3 regions of the Paraconexibacter sp. AEG42_29 genome follow, and region 2 is predicted to be linked to each of the others. Evidence: riboswitches for the same ligand, from Rfam matches in the RefSeq annotation. Region 2 holds a riboswitch; each other region holds the start of a gene.
What was found. A riboswitch is a leader RNA that binds a small molecule or an ion and turns the genes downstream of it on or off. The one in region 2 is predicted to bind cyclic di-AMP.
Positions count from the first base shown of each region.

Region 1: linked by a shared signal. The riboswitch ahead of DSM112329_RS12265 (septal ring lytic transglycosylase RlpA family protein) and the one ahead of DSM112329_RS17460 (peptidoglycan DD-metalloendopeptidase family protein) in region 2 are both predicted to bind cyclic di-AMP.
Region 3: linked by a shared signal. The riboswitch ahead of DSM112329_RS20465 (peptidoglycan-binding protein) and the one ahead of DSM112329_RS17460 (peptidoglycan DD-metalloendopeptidase family protein) in region 2 are both predicted to bind cyclic di-AMP.

Region 1 is NZ_CP114014.1:2,535,506-2,543,026, reverse strand. It holds gene DSM112329_RS12285 (alpha/beta hydrolase) at 1-233, opposite strand, end outside; gene trxA (thioredoxin) at 254-997, shown strand; gene DSM112329_RS12275 (alpha/beta fold hydrolase) at 1,023-1,796, opposite strand; gene dinB (DNA polymerase IV) at 1,824-2,885, opposite strand; gene DSM112329_RS12265 (septal ring lytic transglycosylase RlpA family protein) at 3,023-3,742, opposite strand; cyclic di-AMP (ydaO/yuaA leader) riboswitch at 3,754-3,953, opposite strand; gene DSM112329_RS12260 (amidohydrolase family protein) at 4,030-5,166, opposite strand; gene DSM112329_RS12255 (hypothetical protein) at 5,252-5,911, shown strand; gene DSM112329_RS12250 (sigma-70 family RNA polymerase sigma factor) at 5,952-6,506, opposite strand; gene DSM112329_RS12245 (NAD+ synthase) at 6,626-7,521, shown strand, end outside.
Region 2 is NZ_CP114014.1:3,597,963-3,605,483, reverse strand. It holds gene guaA (glutamine-hydrolyzing GMP synthase) at 1-1,232, shown strand, start outside; gene DSM112329_RS17460 (peptidoglycan DD-metalloendopeptidase family protein) at 2,024-3,244, opposite strand; cyclic di-AMP (ydaO/yuaA leader) riboswitch at 3,303-3,463, opposite strand; gene rplM (50S ribosomal protein L13) at 3,586-4,020, shown strand; gene rpsI (30S ribosomal protein S9) at 4,020-4,817, shown strand; gene glmM (phosphoglucosamine mutase) at 4,897-6,231, shown strand; gene DSM112329_RS17440 (holo-ACP synthase) at 6,385-6,759, shown strand; gene DSM112329_RS17435 (NAD(P)H-hydrate dehydratase) at 6,756-7,521, shown strand, end outside.
Region 3 is NZ_CP114014.1:4,219,459-4,226,979, reverse strand. It holds gene DSM112329_RS20485 (CocE/NonD family hydrolase) at 1-301, shown strand, start outside; gene DSM112329_RS20480 (mechanosensitive ion channel family protein) at 398-1,468, shown strand; gene DSM112329_RS20475 (peroxiredoxin) at 1,490-1,954, opposite strand; gene DSM112329_RS20470 (M20/M25/M40 family metallo-hydrolase) at 1,975-3,144, shown strand; cyclic di-AMP (ydaO/yuaA leader) riboswitch at 3,241-3,413, shown strand; gene DSM112329_RS20465 (peptidoglycan-binding protein) at 3,424-4,524, shown strand; gene DSM112329_RS20460 (DUF393 domain-containing protein) at 4,464-4,937, shown strand; gene DSM112329_RS20455 (TIGR00730 family Rossman fold protein) at 4,977-5,714, shown strand; gene DSM112329_RS20450 (phosphatidylserine/phosphatidylglycerophosphate/cardiolipin synthase family protein) at 5,684-6,742, opposite strand; gene DSM112329_RS20445 (class I SAM-dependent methyltransferase) at 6,839-7,521, opposite strand, start outside.

The DNA of each region.
Region 1 (7,521 bases), 1.1 Mb from region 2:
CCGTGGTCGTCCATGACCTGCCGTAGGTCGTCGGCGAGCGCGGGGTAGGTGTACTCGTCGGCCGGCGTGCTGGCGCCGTGGCCGCGGGCGTCGTACGCGATCACCCGGTGCCCGGCACGCTCCAGCGAGCGCGAGCCCATGACGACGTAGCGGTGCGACGCGGTCAGGCCGTGGAGCAGGATGACGGCCGGGCCCTCGCCGGCTTCGGACACGTGAAGTGCAGGTGCAGGCATGCGAGGCCTAACCTAGTGGGATGACCGTCATCGACACGACCGAAGCCGACTTCCAGCGCGACGTGATCGAGCGGTCGCATGAGATGCCCGTCGTGGTGGACTTCTGGGCGCCGTGGTGCGGCCCGTGCAAGCAGCTGACCCCGTTCCTCGAGCGGTCCGCCGCCGAGGCGGAGGGCTCCGTCGTGCTGGCCAAGGTCAACACCGACGAGAACCCCGCCATCTCCCAGTCCTTCGGCGTGCAGGGCATCCCGGCCGTCAAGGCGTTCGTGGACGGCAAGGTCGTCGACGAGTTCGTCGGGGCGCAGCCGCCCGCCGAGGTCAAGCGCTTCTTCGCCAAGCTCGTGCCGTCGAAGGCGGCGGTGTTGGTCGCCGCCGGGGACGAGGAGAGCCTTCGCGGCGCGCTCGCAGCCGAGCCGGGCCGGGCCGACGCCTCGCTGGCGCTGGCCCACATCCTTCTGGGCCGCGGGGAGGACACGGCGGCGCTCGAGGTGCTCGGCAAGGTCCGCGGCAGCTACCAGGCGGACGGGCTCATCGCCCGCATCCGGCTGGCCGCGGATCCCGAGCTCGACCTCGGTGCCGCGCTGACGGCGCTCGACGACGAGCGCCGCGAGGAGGCCCTCGACCTGCTCATCGACCGCGTGCAGCGCTTCCCGGCCCAGCGCGACGAGCTGCGCGCGATCGTGGTCGGCGTCCTGGACGAGCTCGGCGTCGACGACCCGCTGGCACGGGACACGCGCAAGCGCCTGGCCGCCGCGCTCTACTAACGGGGCGGGCAGGGCCGGCCCGCCCTCAGCCCAGGGCGTGGGCCTTCAGCGCCGCCGCGCTGCGCTCCGGCTGCTCCCACCAGAACATGTGACCGACGCCGTCCCACAGCTCGAGCCGGGCACCTGGGATCAGCGACGCGATGAGCTCGCCGTTGGCTGCGGGCAGCATCAGGTCCTCGGTGCCGTGGAGGACCAGCGTCGGCCGGTCGACCCCGGGCAGGCGTGCGCTCGTGTCGTGCCCGGCGATCGCCTGCATCTGCAGCATGATCGTCGCGACCTTCGCCGGTGCGGCGAGGGCCATCTGCCGGAACGCCTCGAAGTGGGCCGGGTCGGCGCGATAGCCCGCTGACACGTTGCACTCGTAGCCGGCGCGGAATGCCAGCTCGCGGTCGCCGGAGGTCATTGCGGCGCCGAGCTTCTGCATCGTCTCCGGCCCTGTCATGACCGACTGCGGTCCGCCGCAGTACGTGCAGCCGAGCGTCAGGCTGCGGATGCGGGAGCCGTGGCGCAGCGCGAGTTCCTGCGCGACCATGCCGCCCATCGAGATGCCCAGGACGTGCGCGGACTCCCAGCCGAGCCGGTCCAGGAGCGCTGCGGCGTCGTCGGCGAGGTCGACGATCGAGAAGCCCTCGTCGACCGCCGGCGAGAGCCCGATCCCGCGGTGGTCGTAGGCGACGACGTCGAAGTCGGGCGCGAGCGCCGTGAGGAACTCGTCGCCCCAGGACTTGTGCGTCCCGCTCATGCCCTGGATGAGGAGCAGGGGCTCGCCGGTGCCGCCGCGGGTGAAGTGCAGGTCCATGGGCGGCGACCCTACCGACGCCCAGGCTCAGACAGGCAGGGCGAGCTGCACGGGCTCGGGGGCCGGCTCCTCGGTCCCGCCGAACGAGGCCACCCGGACCCCGAGCAGCCGCACCGGCCGCGGCGGGGCGTACTCGCGCAGGAGCTCGAGAGCGACCTGGCCGACGTGCTCGACCTCGTTCGTCGCGTGCGCGATGGTGCGGGCGCGCGTGACGGTCGTCCAGTCGTCGAGGCGGACCTTGATGGCGATCGTCCGCCCCGCCCGCTCGTGCTTCTGCAGCCCTTTGCACAGCTGGTCCGCGAGCCGGTGCAGTTGCGCCTCGAGCTCGTCGCGCACCGTGATGTCGACGTCGAAGGTGGTCTCGCGGGACTCCGACACCGCCTCCCGGACGGCCTCCACGTGCGTCGAGCCCTCGAAGCGGGCACGCGCGGCGAGCCACGGACCCTGCCGCGGGCCGAAGGCGCCGGTGAGCACGTCCGGATCGGCCTTAGCAAGCGCGGCGAGCGTCGTGATCCCGAGCTCGTCCAGCCGCTCCGCCGTCTTGGCGCCGATCCCCGGCACGAGGCGCGGCGGGGATCCGGCGAACCGGACGCACGCCTGCTCGCGGGTCAGGACGACGAACCCCTGGGGCTTCTCGGCTTCGGAGGCGACCTTCGCGACGAGCTTGTTGGGGCCGATGCCGACCGAGGCGTCGAGCCCGGTCGCCGCGCGGATCTGCGTGACCAGCCGGCGCATGCTCGCTCGTGGCGAGAGCAGGCCTGTGAGGTCCAGGTAGGCCTCGTCGAGGCCCATGACCTCGACTTCGTCGACGGCCCCGCGGACCAGGCCCATCACGACGGCCGACTGCTCGCGGTAGGCCGGGAAGTCGGGCGGGATGACCACCGCCTCCGGGCACAGGCGGCGCGCGCGGGACATCGGCATCGCCGAGCCGACGCCGGACCGGCGCGCCTCGTAGCTCGCGGTGGTCACGACGGCCCGCGGCCCGGATCCGCCCACGACGACCGGCCGGCCCTTCAGCTCAGGGCGCCGGAGCAACTCCACCGACGCGTAGAACGCGTCGATGTCGAGGTGGGCGATGACCGGGGGCACGCGCGTCACAGGCTACGTGCCGCCCAGGACGGCATGGTGCGAACAGACGTTCGCACCATGCGGAAGGGTCGTCCCGGGGTGATGTCGGGTCCGGCCGCGCAGACCGCCGCAGGTCGCGGCGGCGCGCAGCCGCGGCCCTACTTGGTCGCGAGGACCGTCCCGAGGTCGCCGAACCCGAGGGCGCGCTTGGTGGCGCCCGTGAGGTCGAACTCGCGGCCGCCGACGAACGGGCCGCGATCGATGACGCGCACGCGCACGGACTTGCCGCGGTACCGGAGCGTCAGCTTGGTGCCGCAGGGCAGCGTCTTGTGCGCGACACCGAGCTCGTTGTAGCCGAGCGTGCCGCCACAGGCGAGCGGGTTGCCGTACAGCGCGTACCACGAGGCGTACGCCCGGCGGAAGACGTTCATCCGGCCGGCCGCCCGCGCGGTCCGCTTGTCGAACTGGTCGCCGGGGAACTGCACGCGCAGCGTGAGGACCCCGGGACGCTGCGGCTTGTAGGCGAAGCTGAACCGGCCGCCCTGACGCGTGAGCGTCCGGTCGACGGTCGACCAGCCGTTGCCGCGACGGACCTGCAGGCGCACGACGCGGCCGCGCAGCGAGGGCTGGAGCTTGCCGCGGACGGACGTGGTCCGCCCGATGGTCACGTTGCGCCCGACCTGCTGGACCCAGACGCTGGCCTGCGTGCGCTTTCGCTCGCGCTTGGTCTGCTGCTTCGCAGCACCGCCGGTGGCCTTCGCGGATGATGCGGCGCGCGTGGTATCGGCTGCGCCGGTGGTGGGCACCACGGCGAGCGTGGCGCAGACGGCTGTCGCGCCGGCCGTCAGGCGGGCACGGGACATGTTCGTCGGCCTCATGGAGGTCGACCTCCTTCTGTGTCATGTCGCCTACGGGGTTAGCTGTCGGGCTCGCAACACCACCCGTCACGCACCGTGCGTGTCGTGGTCGTGCCGCTACACCGGCAGAGAGCCGGCGATTCGCCCCATCCGGTTCTGCTCTGCGCAGCCCCGGTAGTGGGTCCCCCGCTCGTCCCCGCATGGATGGGAGACGACTCGGCGATCGAACAGTTGTTCGCTCAGCGTAGCGAACGCAACTGCAGCTTGTGTGTTGCTGGTCACACAGCAATGAGGTGCGACGCCGTGCGTCAGATCGGGGCGCGCGGCACCGCGACGCCGGGCGTGGCGGCCAGCGCGATCGCGGACGCAACCGCCGGGATGATCGCGAACCGCTCGTCGGGCGCCTCGGCGTACTGGCGCAGCGCCAGCGCCAGCAGGCCGTCGACGAGGTCGAGCAGCGGAGCCAGGTCCGCGCCGGCCTCGTGCTGGCAACCCAGACGGGCCAGCGCGAGCGGCTCGGTCGGGTCGGCCTCGGCGATCGCGACGTGCACCGCCGCGGCAGCATGGGCGATGACGCGCTCGAGCGCCGGGTGGCGTGGCCCGAGGCCGTGCTCGCCCCGCGCCGGCCCGTGGTCCTCGAGGTCCGCCCCCGCGATGACGCGCGCGAGCTGACCACCGGCCATCGACGCCATCGCGGCGCCGTCGATGCCCACCTGCCGCGCGCACCGCCGCAGCAGGAACGCAGCCATCAGCCCAGGCCCGTACGGCATGTCGCTCGCGTAGAGGATCTGACCCGGCGGGATGCTCGTCACCAGCGCCAGCAGGTCGGGCGCGAGCCACCACGAGGTGTCGAAGAGCAGGTTCGGGAGCTCGGCCGCCGCGCCCGCCAGCAGCCCGAGGTCGCTGATGCCGGCGTGCGCGAGCACGATCCGCGCCTCCGGGTAGCGCCGCGCCAGGTCGGCGCAGGCCAGTCCGAGGTTCGGGATCCCGCGCCCGGCGTGCAGCAGGACCGGGGCGCGTCGGCCCCCGGCCAGCGCGACGAGCTCCTCGACGACCGGGTGCGGGACCCCGAACGCGTCGCTGCGGGGATGGAGCTTGATGCCGGCGGCGCCGGCCGCGAACCCGCGTCGCGCTTCGTCGAGGGCGCCCTCCGCGTTCGGGTCCACGCGCAGCAGCCAGTCGAGCCGGCCGGCCGATGCGGCTGCCTGCGCGGCGATCATGTCGTTGGCCGGCGGGTAGCCGCCGGGCTCGTGCATGGGATACACGAGCCCGCTTGCGTGCCCGGCGGCGTCGAGCCCCTCGAGGATCTCGTCGAGCGTCCCCTTCACCCCGTCCGGATCGTTGTGACCGATGTGCAGGTGGGCGTCGCGCCAGGTGAGGTCGCCGGTGTCCTCGCGCAGGAGCGCGGCGATCGACCGCGCCTGCGGCAGTCCGTTGACGGGCATCGGGCCAGCTTATTGGCCGCCTGCGTCGGCCGGCCTGGCGTCATTCGTTAGGTATCCCTAATACCAACTGGTAGGGTCGGCATTCATGAGCCCGCGCCCGCGCTTCCTGTCCACGATCTCCGAACAGGCCTGCCCGGGACTCGGGGACGTGCTGCTCGCCCTCGCCGCCGAGTTCGGGGCGACGACCACGGGCCGCGTCGACGACGACCTCGACGCTCGCGCGCTGCAGGCGATGCCGGCACGCGGCCAGGACGCGCTCGCGCAGGCGACCGCGCTGCGGGCGGCCCTGTGCGACATCGACCGCGCCCCCACGGGCCACGGCACCCGCGCGTTCCGCGTCGACATGGCGGTCGCCGACCTGCGTGCCGACCCGCTCCTGCTCGTGGTCATCGGCGCCGAGGTCGCAGCGCGCGCGGGACTGCGGTTCGGCGTCAGTGCCAGCGGCAAGGAGCACCTGCTCGTCTTCCGCGGCCCGACAGGACCGGCCGGCCCCGTCGCGCTCGACCTCGCGCATCCGGCGCGGCCGATCCTCACCGGTGACGCCGTCCCGACCCCGCTCGTGCGCCGCTGCGGACATCAGCTGGCCTTCGCGCTGCTCAACGGGCTCGCGGTCGACGCCTGGCTGGCCGGCGACCTCGCGAACGCGGAGCACGCGTGCGACCTGCGGCTGCAGCTGCCGATCGACGGGGCGACGCGCGAGCGGATCGAGCTCGAGGCCAAGCGGCTGCGCGCATCCCGCAACTGAGAGACGGACGGGCGCCCCGCATGGACGGGGCCGCCGGGCGCTACGCGGCGTCGGCCACGAGCGCGCCGATGCGGCCCTCGGCCAGCAGGTCGTCGCGGAGCTTGGTGAGCCCGAGGCGGATGCGGCTCTTCGCGGTGCCGAGCGGGACGCCGGCGCGCTTGGCGATCTGGTCGGCGGTCAGCCCGCCCCAGTAGGCCAGGACGACGGCCTCGCGCTGGGCCTCGGGCAGCTGCCGCAGCGCCTCCTGCACGGCCGAGCGGTCGCCCTCGCGCTCGACCATCGCCGACGGCCGCTCCTCGACGCGGGCCTCGTCGTGGGCGACGACGAGCTTCAGCCGGTCCCCGGCGCGACCCGCGGCCTGGCCCTCGCGCCACAGGTCGAGGGCGCGCGAGCGGGCCATCAGACGCAGGTAGCTGCCGAGCTCGCCGCGGCGGGCGTCGAACTTGGCCGGGCTGCGCCAGACCTTGACGAAGACGTCCTGCACGACGTCCTGAGCCTGGGCCTGGTTGCCCAGGATGCGGTACGCGGCCCCGTAGACGCCACGGTGGTGCTCGTCGTAGGCGCGGGAGAAGGTGGTGTGATCGGCAAGGTTCATGGCGGCGGAATCCAATGGAAGTGAGGGGAAGCGGTAGCAACCTTCAACACGCTGTTACCCAACCTTACACAAGATGAACAAGGTCTTCAATGAGTCGATGCTGCGACAATCCCGCGCCCATGCGGATCGCCCTCGCCCAGCTGAACACGACCGTCGGCGACCTGCCCGGAAACCGCGCCCTGATCGAGGGTGCGATCGCGGATGCCCGCGCCGCCGGGGCGGCAATCATCCTCGTCCCCGAGCTGGCGATCACCGGCTATCCGCCCGAGGACCTGCTGCTCAAGGAGCACCTGCTGGCCGCCGCCCGGGCCGAGCTCGAGGCGATCGCCGCGCAGACCCACGGCATCGTCGCGGTCGTCGGCTTCCCCGAGCGCGCGGACGACGTCTACAACAGCGCAGCCGTGATCGCGGACGGCGGCGTCCGCGCGATCTACCGCAAGCTCCGGCTCCCGAACTACGGCGTCTTCGACGAGCTGCGCTACTTCCAGGCCGGCACCATGCCCATGGTCATCGAGGTGGACGGCGTCACCGTCGGCCTGACCATCTGCGAGGACCTGTGGATGCCGGGTGCACCGGCGACCCCGGAGGCGCTCGCCGGCGCGCGGCTGATCCTCAACATCTCCGCGTCGCCCTTCCATGCCGGCAAGGCCTCCGCGCGCGAGACGATGCTCGCGCAGCGCGCACGGGACAACCTCGCGGCCGTCGCCTTCTGCGCCCTCGTCGGCGGCCAGGACGAGCTCGTCTTCGACGGCTCGTCCGTCGTCGTCGACCACAACGGCCTGCCGATCGCCCGGGCGCCGCAGTTCCGGCCCGCGCTGCTGGTGTGCGACGTCGACACGGACGCGGCCGGCAGCGCCCGGCTCCACGACACCCGCCCGCGGCTGGCCGCCCGCGAGGAGCCGCCGGTCTACGAGCACGGCGGCACCTTCACCACCGCGGCACCCGACCACGTCCTCGCGCCGGCGACGAGCCACGCGCAGGCCGGAACGATCGCCGTCCGCCCGCCCGCCGTGCA
Region 2 (7,521 bases):
CGACGCTGACGGTCAAGGAGTCAGGTCGCCTGCTGGAAGGCCTGCCGCTGGAGCAGGCCTGCTGGATGTCCCATCGCGACACGGTCTACGCGCCGCCGCCCGGGTTCACCGCGCTGGCGTCCTCCACGGTGTCGCCGGTCGCCGCCTTCGAGTCCGTCGAGAAGGCGATCTACGGCATCCAGTTCCATCCCGAGGTTGTCCACACGCCGTTCGGCCAGGACATCCTGAAGAAGTTTCTCGGGGACATCTGCGGCTGCGACATGACGTGGTCCGCCGCGAACATCGTCGACGACCAGATCCGCCTCATCCGCGAGCAGATCGGTGACCGCAAGGTCATCTGCGGACTGTCGGGCGGGGTCGACTCGAGCGTCGCCGCGCTGCTCGTGCACCGCGCGGTCGGCGACCAGCTCACGTGCGTCTTCGTCGACCACGGGATGATGCGCAAGAACGAGGGCGACCAGGTCGTCAAGACGTTCCGCGACACCTTCAAGGTTCCGCTCGTCGCCGTCGACGCCGAGACCCGCTTCCTCGACAAACTCCGCGGGACCAGCGAACCCGAGGCCAAGCGCAAGATCATCGGGACCGAGTTCATCCGCGTCTTCGAGGAGGAGGCGCTGAAACTCGCCTCCGGTGGCGAAGGCGCGAAGTACCTCGTCCAGGGCACGCTCTACTCGGACGTCATCGAGTCCGGCGGCGGGACAGGCGCGGCGACCATCAAGTCGCACCACAACGTCGGCGGGCTGCCGGACGACCTGCAGTTCGAGCTCGTGGAGCCGCTGCGCGCGCTGTTCAAGGACGAGGTCCGCGCGGTCGGCGCGGAGCTCGGCCTGCCCGAGCGCCTCGTCTGGCGCCAGCCGTTCCCCGGCCCGGGTCTGGCCATCCGCGTGGTCGGCGGTGAGGCGACCAAGGAGCGCCTGGACCTGCTCCGCGACGCTGACGCGATCCTCCAGGACGAGATCCGCGGCGCCGGCCTCTATCGCGACCTGTGGCAGTCCTTCTGTGTCCTCCCGGACGTCCGCACGGTCGGCGTCCAGGGCGACGAGCGCACCTACGGCTACGTGGTGGTCATCCGCGCGGTGACGTCGGACGACGCGATGACCGCCGACTGGGCGCGGCTGCCGTACGACCTGCTGGAGCAGATCGCGGCGCGCATGATCGGCGAGCTGCGCGAGGTCAACCGGGTGGTCCTGGACATCACGTCCAAGCCCCCGGGCACGATCGAGTGGGAGTAGCGCTCACCGGCTGGGAACGCGCTCCCTCGCCCTGAAGGGGGCGTTGGGGTCGGTGGCGCCGAGCCTGGTGGGGCGCTGATGGTGCTGACGCCGCGGGGGGTTGGTGGCGGGCGGGACGAGTGGTGGATCGCGCGGGTCCGCGGAGGATTCGGCGGGGCATGTCCCCGAAACCCTCCACGCGTCACACGCCCAGCCGGGCTGTCCAGCTCCCGGACCTCCGCGCGCACTCCGCTCCCGCCCCGCCGGCTGCCACCCAGGACCACCTGCGGAACCGCAGCTCGCACGGCCGCCAGTCCCGATCGTGCCGTCCTCAGATGCCGTTTCGCGTTCTGTGAGGGTGCTCGCTTCGCCCTTTCGAGCGAGGCACCCTTGGCGCGGAGAGGGCCTTGCCTCGTTGGCGCTGACCCCTGGACTCGTGGACGGGACCTGCTGACCCCGAGCCTCGTGGCCGGGAGGTCGGTGGCGCTGACGCCGAGGACCGCCCCGTCGTGGCGGCTTCAGGAACTGCGGGCTGCTGATGGCGGTGGGCGCTGGCAGGCTGCATGGTCTCGGGTGCGGGGCGTGGGACGGGTGGCCGGCCAGGCGAACCGCGGCAGTCCGCGACCTTGCGCCCAGGTGCACGTCATACATGCACCAGCGCGCAAGGTCCCACCGCCCACCCGCGACGCCGACCCCGCCCACCACGGACACCAGTCCCGATCGCGCCGTCGTCAGATGCTGTGTCGCGTTCTACACGCCCATCGCTTCATCGCACGGGCACGACCTCTCCCTGCGCTGGACCACCGGTCCGCTCAGGACTGCTTGTCCCACCGCTTCAGGCTCGGGAGGGGGTCGAAGACCTTGCCGCCCGTGTACCAGCCCGGGGACTTCCACAGCTCGAAGTGCAGGTGGCAGCCGCTCGCGTCGCCGGTGTCCCCGACCTCGCCGATCGGCTGACCCGTGTAGACCGTGTCCCCCTTGACCGCGAGCGCCGGACCCTTCAGGTGCATGTACACGTAGTCCGTCCCGGTGCCCGCGCCGTCGATGACGATGTAGTTCCCGGCGTTGCCGTCGGTCCCGGCGAACTTCACCTTCCCGCCGCGCGCGGCGACCATCGGGGTCCCGCACGCCGCGAAGACGTCGTGGCCCTGGTGGGTGTGGCCGGTGCGGCCGGCGCCGAAGCGGGCGATGCCCTCGCCGTAGCTGTGCGTGCCGCGGATGGGGAAGATGTTCCCCAGGAACGTGAAGGCCGCGGAGGTCGGGACCGCCGCAGCGCCGGCGGCGGCGGTCTGGATGCGGAATCGGTAGCGGCCGTCGGACTGCACGCTCCCCTTTACCACGCCGGTCCAGGCGACCGACTGGACGGTGCCGCCCGGGGCGTCGAGCTCCCAATGGCCGACCACCGCTTTGTCAGAGATGCGCTCGAGGTCGAGGACGACGTGCTGCGGCGGGCCCTCGGGGACGAAGACGCTCACGGTCGCCTGGTGGGCGCCGCGGAAGAAGACCTTGCCGGTGTCCACGCGAGCGGTGGCAGGGCTCGACGCGCGCGCCGCGCTGAGCGCCATGGTCCCCGGGGTGAGGACGGTGATGGTCTTGCCGGTCGTGCGGGACGCCGCGCCCTCGGCGCCGCGGACCTGGACCGGTCCACTGGCTGCGCCGACAGGGAGAACCGCGTCGACGGCGTCCGGCGCGACGCGGACGGCAGGCGCGCTCGTGTCGTCCTTGCCGCCTTTGCCGCCCTTGAAGATCACGGTCCGGGCGCCGTCCATGGCGTCGCCCGTCACCCGCACGACCCCGCCCGGGCGGACGGTGTCCAGCCCGGCGCAAGCTGTCCGGCAGGTGATCAGGAGCGGCTTGGGGCGGGCCTTCACGACCGGGACCTTCGTGGTACCTGCTGCCGCGCTGCCGCTGACCGCCGGGTCGGTCAGCTTGCCGTCCGGGTCGGCCGTGACGCCGCCCCCTGTCTGCGCGGCCGCGGGCCCTGCGAACGCCACGGGCAGCGCGGCGAACGCGAGCAGACCCGTCCGCAACACGCGGAGGCGACGCCCTCGTCCGGGGCGCGGAGGGTCCAGCGGGTCATGCGGCAAGCTCAGCTCCTTGTTTGAACGGCCTACGGGGTGAGCTGACGGGCTCATGCGGTCAAGGTCCGCATTACCAGGCAAAATGCCCGGATTCGCCCCTGGAGCCAGGGCTCCGATGGGTCCCCCGCTCCCCTCGCGGCGGCATGCGAGGGGACTCGGCAGTCATGGATTGCGTCGGCAGGATACCCTGTGCGCAGGAAGGCCTGTCCCGGCTGCGTGTCAGAACGCGCTTGGAGCCACTCCGTCGCTACACTCCACCGCCGCCGCGCGCCGACAGCGCGGCCTCTCTCGCCGTGAAGACCTACGTCGCAAATACAACTGACCGTGAGCGCAACTGGGTGCTCGTCGACGCCAACGGGCAAACGCTCGGCCGGCTCGCGACCCAGATCGCCGACGCGCTGCGCGGCAAGCGCAAGCCCGAGTACACGCCCCACGTCGATACCGGCGACTTCGTCGTCGTCATCAACGCGGAGAAGATCAGCGTGACCGGCAACAAGCGCGCCGAGAAGCGGTACTACCGCCACTCGGGCTACCCGGGCGGCCTGAAGTCCCGCACCCTCGAGGAGATGCTGGAGCGTCGCCCCGAAGAGGTCATCCGCATCGCGGTCAAGGGCATGCTGCCCCGCAACCGCCTCGCCCGTAAGCAGATCACGAAGCTCAAGGTCTACGCCGGCGCGGAGCATCCGCACGCCGCGCAGAGCCCGACCCCGATGGAGATCAAGACCTGATGGCTGACGAGACGCCGAACGACGCGACCCCCGAGGAGACCCCGGAGGCCGTGGCCCCCGAGACTCCGACCGAGGAGGTCGTGGAGGAGACGCCCGCCGCCGAGGAGACCCCCGTCGCGGAGGCCCCCGCCGAGGAGGCCGCACCGGCACCCGCCGCCGACGCCGAGGAGCCCGTCGCCGTCGAGGAGATCGACGACGCGGACGACAGCGACGACGACGAGCCCGTCGCCCCGCGCGCCAAGCCGGCGATCCCCGGCATGGACCTCGAGATCGACATCGTCACGGAGGGTCAGGATCCCCTGGGCCGCGAGACGCTGTACGACGAGGACGGCGAGGAGATCATCCAGGACGACGACGACAGCGACGTCGTCGACGACGCGCCGATCGTCGCCAACGTCGACCTGTCCGCCGACGCGCGCTACCGCGCCACCGGCAAGCGGAAGACCGGCGTCGCCCGCGTCATCCTGAAGCCCGGCACCGGCGCCTACACGATCAACGGCAAGACGCTCGACGTGTTCTTCCCGCGGGTCACCCTGCAGCGGAACATCCGCCAGCCGCTCGAGACCGTCGGCTACGAGGACCGGATGGACGTCATCGCGACGATCCACGGCGGCGGCGTCTCGTCGCAGGCCGGCGCGCTGCGCCACGGCATCTCGAAGGCCCTGCTCGAGGCCGACCCGAACCTGCGTGGCGAGCTCAAGCGCCGCGGCTTCCTGACCCGTGACGCACGCGTCAAGGAGCGCAAGAAGGCGGGCCTCAAGAAGGCTCGTAAGAAGCCGCAGTTCAGCAAGCGCTAGGGGCACTCAGTGCCCTCGGGACTGCCGCGACGCCCGATGTGCGGGCGCTCGCCGGCGGTCCCCGCTTAGGAACACCAGTATGAGCAGCAGGAACCTGTTCGGAACGGACGGCGTCCGCGGCGTCGCGGGTGAGGTGCTCACGGCCGAACTGGCCTTGGCCCTCGGCCGCGCCGTCACCCTGGCCGCTGCGGCCGCCGCCCCGCGCGTCCTCGTCATCCGCGACACGCGCGAGTCCGGCGAGATGCTCGAGGCCGCGCTGGCCGCGGGCGTCACCAGCGTCGGCGGCGAGGTGCTGCTCGGCGGTGTCCTCCCGACGCCGGCCGCACCGCTGCTGCTTGCCCGCTATGGGTTCGATGTCGCCGCGGTCATCTCGGCGAGCCACAACCCGTACCGCGACAACGGCATCAAGTTCTTCGGCGCCGACGGCCTGAAGCTGACGGACGAGACCGAGGCGCGGATCGAGGCGATCCTCGCGGCCGACGCCGCGGGCGACCGCGTGGCTCCGGCCGGCGGGACGGGCCGCATCCGGCCGCTGCACGGCACGCACGAGGACTACCTGCGCGAGCTGCACACCCGCTTCCAGGCGCTCGACCTCACGGGTGTCGACGTCCTGCTCGACTGCGCGCACGGCGCCACCTACCGGGTCGCGCCCGAGATCTTCCGCCGCCTCGGCGCGACGACGCACGTGATCGCCGACGAGCCGGACGGGCGCAACATCAACGACGGCTGCGGGTCGACCCACGTCGAGGCGCTGGGCGCCGCCGTGGTCGCCGGCGGCCATCACCTGGGCTTCGCCTTCGACGGCGACGGGGACCGCGTCCTGGCCGTCGACCGCACCGGTGCCGTCGTCGACGGGGACGAGCTGATCGCGCTCGCCGCCCTGCACCTGCGCGCGCAGGACCGCCTGCGCGGCGGCGGCGTCGCGGTGACGGTGATGACGAACTACGGCTTCCACACCGCGATGGCGGCCGCGGGTATCGCGGTCGAGACGACCGGGGTGGGCGACCGCTACGTCCTCGAGGCGCTGCGCGACCGCGACTGGGCCCTTGGCGGGGAGCAGTCCGGCCACATCATCGACATGGACTTCGTCCCGTCCGGCGACGGCATCGCGAGCGCGCTGCTGACGCTCGAGGCCCTCGCCGGCAGTGATCTGGCGGACCGCCGCGGCATGGACAAGCTGCCGCAGAAGCTCGTCAACGTGAAGGTCGGGGACCGGGACGCGGCGATGACCGATGCGGGCCTGCTGGCCGCCGTCGCCGCCGAGTCGGCAGCGCTGGAAGGCCGCGGCCGCGTGCTGGTGCGCCCGTCGGGCACCGAGCAGCTGGTCCGCGTGATGGTCGAGGCACCGACCGCCGACGAGACGGACGCGGTCTGCGCCCGCCTGGTCGCGCTCGTCCCCGGCGCCTTGTCCTGACCCTCCCGCTCTCGCGCCTGTCGCGACCCTCGCCGCCTCCCACACGCCGAAACCCGTTTCTCATCACCCAGTCCGATGCCCGTCGGGTCTCGGCGCCGAGAAGAGGGGCGGCGATGCCGCGCGGCGGGGTGCGTCAATAGGCTGGCGCCGGGTATGAGCGTCGGCATCGGACTTGACCTGCTGGACATCGACCGCCTCGAGCGCGCGCTCGAGCGGCGCCCGCACCTCGCCGGCCGGCTCTTCACCGATGGGGAGCAGGCCTACGCCGCGCGACGGGCACGGCCCGGTCAGCACCTGGCCGCCCGCTTCTGCGCCAAGGAGGCGGTCACCAAGGCGCTGGCGCTGGACGTCTTCCGGCCGCTGGAGATCGAGGTCCGCGGCGGCGGGAGCGCCGAGGTCGGGATCATGCTCAGCGGCGAGGCGGCGCGGATCGCCGCCGAACGGCACCTCGACGTCCGTGTCTCGCTGACCCACACACCGACGACTGCGGGCGCGGTCGCGATCGCCCACGAGGTGCCGGCCGGATGACGAAGCTCCCTGACTGGCTCGCGCCGCTGCCCGGCTCGGCCGCGATGCGCGCCGCGGACGCAGCCGCGATCGACGCCGGCACGCCCGGCATTGCGCTCATGGAGCGTGCGGGCAGTGGGCTGGCGATGCTCGCCGGCCACCTGATCCCGGATGGCCCGATCGCCGTGCTCTGCGGCAAGGGGAACAACGGCGGGGACGGCTTCGTCGCGGCGCGCCTGCTTCATGCCGCCGGCCGCGATGTGCGGGTCTTCACCACATCTGCCCGCGAGGACTCCACCGGCGACGCGGCCGAGAACCTCGCGCGGCTCGCGCTGCGCCCGCGCCCGTTCGACCTCGAGTCACTGGACGGCTGCGCCGGCGCGATCGACGCGCTGCTGGGGACCGGCGTCACGGGCGAGCCCCGCGGTGCCGTCGCCCGCGCGATCCGCGTGCTGCACGCCTCCGGGATCCCCGTCATCGCCTGCGACATCCCGTCCGGCGTCGACGCCGACACGGGCGCGGTCCCCGACCCAGACACGGTCGTCCACGCTCGCGCCACCGTGACCTTCGGCGCCGCCAAGCCCGGGCTCTGGATCGCACCCGGGAAGGCGCACGCCGGCAACGTCAACGTCATCGACATCGGGGTCCGCGCGGAGTCGGGCGCGACGGTCGGCCTGCTCACCGACGACGAGGTGCTCGAAGCGCTGCCCTCCCGCGCCGCGGGCTCCACCAAGTTCACGGCCGGCCACGTCGTGGTCTGCGGCGGCTCGCCCGGCATGACCG
Region 3 (7,521 bases), 620 kb from region 2:
GGGTCGCGTGACGGTCACGGTCCCTGGTGTGGTGCGGGCTGCGCGCGGGAAGCGGGCGTTGCAAGTCCGGCTGCGCGCCGACGGCGTGGCGCTGCGGGCGGCCGACGTCCGCGTCATCGATCCGTTCGGTCGTCGCGTGGGCACGCTCGTCATCCGCAGCCGGGTCCGCGCCGGGGCCGCGCGCCTGGTCCGCGTGCGGCTGGCAGGGAAGCTGCGACGGGTCCGCTACCGGGTCGCTGTCCGGTACACGACGACCGCGGGGCGCCATGGAACCGCTTCGCGGAGCATCACCCTGCCCTGACCGGACGATCCGCCGCCCAGGTGGGTTACACGTCTCATGCTGACGTGATCCGGGGTTTTCGACCTGGCGCGATCGGCAACGACCTACGGAATGGGTTTGTCCGCTGTCCTGTCCCCGTCCGTGTCGCTGGCCGACGTCTCCGTCCGCCGGATGGACTCCGTCTGCGGTGACGATCCCCGTTTCTGGTGCCGGACGCTGCTGAACGCGACCGACAACCGGACGCTGGCCACGCTCGGCGACACGATCATCGGGACGCCCCTGCGCATCCTCGGGATCCTGCTCATCGCGTTCATCGCGAACCGCCTCGCCCGCCGAGGGGTCCGGACGCTGCTCGCGCGCCTGCAGCCCGGTGCGCTGCAGCTCCCTGGCCGGATCCACCGCCGTCGCCGCGGCGTCGACGAGGACGGCGCCCCCGCCGCGCGCAGTCGCCCGATGGCGAGCGTCCTGGCCTCGACCGGGGAGAACAACCTCCGCAGCGAGCAGCGGATGGACGCGCTCTCCGGTGTCCTGCGCTCGATCGTGTCGTTCGTCATCGGCCTGATCGCCGGCTTCATGGTCCTCGGTGCCGTCGGCATCGACCTCCGGCCGCTCCTGGCCGGCGCCGGCATCATCGGCCTCGCCGTCGGCTTCGGCGCGCAGTCGCTCGTCAAGGACTTCCTGAGCGGGATCTTCATCCTGGTCGAGGACCAGTTCGGCGTCGGCGACATCATCGAGATCGACGTCGACGCGGCCGGCACGGTCGAGCAGGTGTCGCTGCGGACCACGCGTCTGCGGGCCGTCGACGGCACCGTCTGGCACGTCCCGAACGGCCAGATCGCGAAGGTCGGCAACAAGAGCCAACTGTGGTCGCGGTCGCTGCTGGACGTCGAGGTCTCCTACGACACCGACATCGAGCACGCCAAGGAGGTCATCCAGGCCGCCGCGGACCAGGTCTGGAAGGAGAAGGACTCCGTGCTCGAGCAGCCCGACCTGTGGGGCGTGGAGGCGCTGGGGGCCAGTGGCGTGACGCTGCGCCTCGTCGTCAAGACCACGCCGGCCGAGCAGTGGCGCATCAGCCGGCTCCTGCGCGAGCGCATCAAGGCGGCGTTCGACAAGGCCGGGATCGAGATCCCGTTCCCTCAGCAGACAGTCTGGCACCGGCCGGCGGAGGACCCCGCCGCACCGTAGGCCGATCCCGCGTGCCCGCGCTCAGGCGGCGGCGGGCAGGGCGTCCAGCGCCTTCTTCAGGTCGTCCACGTCGTCGTAGGTCAGCGACAGCGGATTGCCGTGCTTGTGCGCGACCTTGCCCTGCTCGTCGATGATGAACACGGTCCGCTTGGCCATCTTCAGGCGCTTGGCGAAGATGCCGAACTGCGCCGCGACAGCGCCGTCCTCGTCGGCCAGCAGCTCCGTCTTCAGGCCGTGCTTGGCGACGAACGCCTCCTTCGACGCCACCGTCCCCGTCGAGATGCCCACGACCTTCGCGTTCAGCGAGGACATGTCGGCCTCGTGGTCGCGGTAGGAGCAGAACTGCTTGGTGCAGACCGTCGTGTCGTCGCCCGGGTAGAAGAGGAGGACGATGCGCTCACCCCGGTGCTCGGAGAGCCTGAAGGTGCCGCTGGTCCCCTCCAAGGAGAAGTCCGGAGCCTGGTCGCCGACGTTCACTGAACCCATGCCCCTACTTTACGAAGAACATGGATGACTGGCTCAACCTGCACGCCGCCCGGATCGCCGCCTCCGCCCGACAGGACCTCGCGGCGCTCGTCGCCGTCTCCTCGCCGTCGGGGGACAGCGCTGCCGCCGACCGTGTGATCGACCTTGTCGTCGACCGCCTGCCGGACGGCGCCGTGATCGAACGGCCCGCCTGCTCCACGCCCCACCACGCCCGCGACCTGATCGCGCGGATCTCCGGGACCGGCCGCGCGCGTATCGTCCTCGTGGGCCACGTCGACACGGTGATCGCCCACGACGAGCACGCGCCGCTCGCCGCGGACCCCGGCGACCCCGACCGCCTCGTCGGGTCCGGCAGCGTCGACATGAAGGGCGGTGACGTCCTCGCGCTCGGCGTCCTCCACGCGCTGGCCGCCCGCCCGGACGACATCGCCGAGGCCACGCTGCTGCTGGTGACCGACGAGGAGTGGCGGCTCGGCGAGTTCGCCCACGGGCCGCGCTTCGCGGGCTACGACGCCTGCCTGTGCTTCGAGGCGGGGGAGCTGGACGCCGCCGGCGACGACGGGGTCGTCGTGCGCCGCAAGGCCGCGGGGACGATCCGCGTGACCGCTGCGGGTCGGTCCGCCCACTCGGGCACGAGCCCGGACGACGGGCGCAACGCGCTGCTGGCGCTCGCCGCGACGGCCCAGGCGATCGCCGCGTGCCACGACCCCCACGGCCCCGACCGGGTGACCGCCGTCCCGACGGTGATGCACTGCGGCGGGGCGTTCAACGTGGTCCCGGCGGCCGGGGAGCTGATCTGCGACGTCCGGGCCGACCGGCTGAGCGCGTTCGCGGCGGTGCTGGCCGCGGTCCCGGCCGAGGTCGGCGGCGCCACCCTCACTGCGCAGAACCTGCGTCACTGGCCCGGGATGGACCACCGGGAGTCGATGGCGCCGATCCTCGCGGACGCCGGGGCCCGGCTGGGATCGCCGATCACCGCGGGCAGCCGCGGCGGTGCGAGCGACGCCAGCCACTTCGCCGCCGTCGTGCCGCTCTGCGTCGACGGCCTGGGGCCGCTCGGCGGCCTCGCGCACGCGCCCGGGGAGTACGTCCTGGCGTCGTCGCTGGAGCGTCGCGCGCGGGTCGCGCTGGCCGTCGCGGACGCCGTCATCGCCGCTGTCGACGCCGGCCGGGGAACTCCTGCGGACTAGGCACACCTGCGCGCAAGCCTTGAAACGGGGCTTGCAGGCGACTTCGGGAAACCTCGTGGCATATCCGCGCGGTCTTCTGTAGCCTTCCGCGCGTCGTCATTGCACAAGCCGAGTCGATCGCAGCCCGCCTGCGTGAGATCGGGGGAACCAGTCGGTCGCATGCTCTTCCAGGTGCGGCCATGGGGCGAATCGTCACTTCACCGTGGCGTAGGGCAGCTCTTTCAGCCCGAGTCCGTCAGCTAACCCCGTAGGCACCCGAAAGAGCGAGGTCTCATCCCCGTGCTGCATCGTCGTTATCGCCGTACCCGCGTCACCAAGTCGCAACCCGCCTCACGTCGTCGTCTTACGCACCTGATCTGCGCGCTCGTCCTCGGCTCCTTCGCCGGGCCGGCGCTGCTCCCCGCCGCTCCCGCCCTCGCGGCGAACAAGCTCGGCGACCGCTCGCTGCGGATGGGGGACAAGGGCAAGGACGTCAAGGAGCTCCAGCAGCTGCTCGTCCAGGTCGGCATCAAGACCACCGTCGACGGCACGTTCGGCGCCGGCACCAAGAAGGCCGTCCAGCGCTTCCAGGGCATCGCGATGCTCGACAAGAGCGGCACCGTCGGCCCCAAGACGATCGACGCCCTGCGTCGCTCCGCGGCCGGTGGCAGCAAGGCGCAGTACGACGGCGGCGGTTTCAGCACGACGTCGGGCAGCACGAAGAGCCTCGGCGACCGCATCCCGGTCCGCCCCGGCATGAGCGGCCACGACATCAAGGTGCTGCAGGACTTCCTCAACCGCGCGGGCTTCAAGGTCTCGGTGGACGGCGAGTTCGGCAAGGGCACCACGACGGCCGTCAAGAAGTTCGAGAAGGCCAACAAGCTTCCGCAGGACGGCGTGGTCGACGCCCCGGACATCGAGGTCCTCCGCGGCCAGGCGTCCGCCGGTTCGGACGCGACCGCAGCGGCCCAGCCGCTGAAGCTCGGTCCCGGTGACCGCGCGACCGTCGGCCCCGACGGCCTGGCCATCGCCCCGGCGTCCGCCCCGGATGCCGTGAAGCAGATCATCGCCGCGGGCAACAAGATCGCGAAGACGCCGTACATCTACGGCGGCGGGCACGGCAAGTGGGAGGACAAGGGCTACGACTGCTCCGGCAGCGTCAGCTACGCCCTCCACGGCGCCGACCTGCTCGACGCCCCGCTCGTGTCCGGCGACTTCCCGTCCTGGGGCGAGAAGGGCCCGGGCCAGTGGGTCACGATCTACGGCAACGCCGGCCACGTCTACATGGTCGTCGCCGGCCTGCGCTTCGACACCTCGGGTGCGAAGGAAGACGGCAGCCGCTGGCACAAGAGCAGTCGGCCCACCAAGGGCTACGGCGTCTCGCATCCGGTGGGTCTCTGACGCATCAGCTTCTGTACGACGCGGACTGCGGCTTCTGCCGCTGGACCGTCGTGCAGATCCTCGCGTGGGACAACAGGGGGCGGCGCGGCCTTGAGCCCGTCGCCATCCAGTCGCCTCGCGGTCAGGAGCTCCTGGCCCCGATCGCTCCGGCCGATCGTCTGAAGACCGCGCACGTCGTCGCGCCGGACGGGTCGATCCGCTCCGGTGGGGACGCCGTCAGCGTCGTCAGCGGGGTCCTGCCCGGGGCCGCGCCGTTCGGCCTGATCGCGAAGCTGCTCCCGTGGCTCGTCCGCGGCGGGTACGGCCTCGTGGCGCGCAACCGCATCACGATCAGCAAGGCCGTCCCGAAGGCGCGGAAGGCCCGCGCCGATGCCGAGCTCGCGCGCCGTTCGGCGCCGGGCACCACCGCCTGATCACCTGCCCGCCGGTTCCGGGCGGTAGCCTCGCCTGAGATGACGGAGCGCCCGCACGACCCCATCGCCCACAGGGCCCGCACCCCCGACGAGGAGCTGCTCGCCGCCGAGCTGCCGACCGTCGAGGGGCAGTACACCGACGACCAGCGCGTGGAGCGCATGGCCGCCGAGATCACGATGGGCTTCGACCGCCTGCGCGGCACCACCCGCGCGGTCTCGATCTTCGGCTCGGCCCGGATCCCTGCGGGCGATCCGATCTACGAGCACGCGCGCGAGGTCGCCCGGCGCCTCGGCGAGTCCGGCTTCAGCGTCATCACCGGCGGTGGGCCCGGCATCATGGAGGCCGGCAACCGCGGCGCCCAGGAGGCGGGCGCGCGGTCGATCGGCCTCAACATCGAGCTGCCGTTCGAGCAGGGCGGCAATCCGTACCAGGACGACGCGCTGCTGTTCCACTACTTCTTCACGCGGAAGATCATGTTCGTCCGGTACGCGGGTGCGTTCGTCGTTTTCCCGGGCGGTTTCGGGACGCTCGACGAGCTGTTCGAGTCCCTGACCCTGATCCAGACCGGCAAGGTCGCCCACTTCCCCGTGATCTTCGTCGACAGCGCCTACTGGAGCGGGCTCTTCGACTGGATCCGCGACCAGCTCCTGACCCGTGGGCTGATCGCCGCCAAGGACCTCGAGCTGCTCCACGTCACCGACGACGCGGAGGAGGTCGTCGCCATCTGCGAGCGCGCGATGGGGCTTCAGTGGGGGACGAGCACCGGCGAGGGGTAGCGCGCCCGGAGCGCGTCGACGAAGGTCGCCAGCTGCGTCGCGATGGCCGCGTCGCGGATCTCGACCACGTTCTCGGCGTTCAGTTCCCCGGAGCGGCTGAGGTTGAAGGACCCGATGAACGCCGTGTCGTCGGCGACGGTCACCTTGGCGTGCATGTAGTCGTGGACCGACCCGCGCCCGTACGGCGCCGACGGCTTGCCGGTGAAGTGCGCGCCCGCCAGCACGCGCTCGAGCAGCGGCGCCTTCCAGGCGGACGCGGGGTTCTGCCGCCACTGCTGGAACACCTGCAGGATCTGCGTGGCGTCGCAGACGCCGGCGATGTCGACGCGCTCCTCGGCGACGACCTCGGCGAGCGTCCCCAGGATCGGGCCGGCGGTCAGGACGGGTGACGCGATCCGCACCCGCGTGCGCGCACTCCCGATCGCCTTCGCGATCCGGTGGCTCAGCGCCTCGCCGCGGCCGGGGCAGAACCACGCACGCACCGCAGCACCGCCGACGTCGACCGGCGGGACGTCGAACGCCCCTGAGCCCTGCACGCGCTCGCTCGCCCACAGCTCGTCGAAGTTGCGGCCGAACGCCTCGGCGACCTGGCCGGACTGGATGGTCACGATCGCGTTCTCCTGCAGCGTCCAGGAGTCGAGCGTCCAGTTCGTCGACCCCGTCCACACCGCCTCCCGGTCGCGGACGACGTACTTGTGGTGCATGAGGTCGGGCTCCCCCGGGATCGCCTTCAGCGGCAGGCCCAGCTGCTCGAGGATCGCGGGGGCGGTCGACGGGGGCGGCGGGAAGCGCCGCGTCGGGGGCTCGTCGTCGCCGTTGTAGGCGATGCGGACGACGACGCCGCGGTCCTTCGCGGCCCGGAGCGCACCGGCGACCGCGTCACCCACGGCGCCCGGCAGGCGGACGTCGTAGAGCGCCAGGTCCAGCGAGCGGGTGGCCACCCCGAGGAACGCGATGAGCGTGGCGGCGGTCTGCTCGGGCGGCTGCTCGCCCTGGACCAGGGTGCGGACGGTGATCGGCCGGGACATGACCGACGACCGTAACGCCGCCGGCCACCGGGCGTGTTGCGCAAGGGTCACATCGACGGCACTTCTGACCACACGCCGCGGCTGCGTCGGGCGTGGTCAGGCGCGGCCCAGGACCAGGACCTGTCCCGGCGCGCGGACGAGTCGCTTCACCCGGACCTCGTGCAGGCCGGCGTCGACGAGCATGCCCGTGAGCTCGCCGGCGGTGCACGTCCGGGCGCCGCTCGTGATGTGGAACAGCACGCCGGTGAGCGTGCCGATCTGGGTGCCCGCTTCACCGTCGGCCGGGCGCTCCTGCTCGAAGACCGCCACCCGCCCGCCCGGCGCCATGGCGGTCCGGACCCGGCGCAGCAGCGCGACCGCCTCGGCGCGGGACAGGTGGTGCAGGATGTTCGCCGCCAGGGCGATGTCGTAGCCGGCGACCGGGCGCGGCAGGTCATCAGCGTGGAGGTCGGCGACCACGTGCTCGACCCGGTTCGCAAAGCCGGCCTCGGCCACGATCGTCCGTCCGATCCGCGCCGCTCCCTCGAGCTCGACGATGGTCGCGCGCAGCCGGCGGTGGCGGCGGCACAGCGCCATCGAGTACCCGCCGTGCCCGCCGGCGACGTCCAGGAGCGTGCGCGCGCGGCGCGGCGCCCCGATCGCGCGGGCGACGTCGGCCGCGCTGACCCGGGAGATCTGCAGCAGCCCGCGCATGTACCGCCCCCAGTACGGGTCCTCGGCGTCGAAGGCGTGGATCTGCTGGATCGGCCCGCCGCGCAGCACCGCCTCCAGCCCGTCGA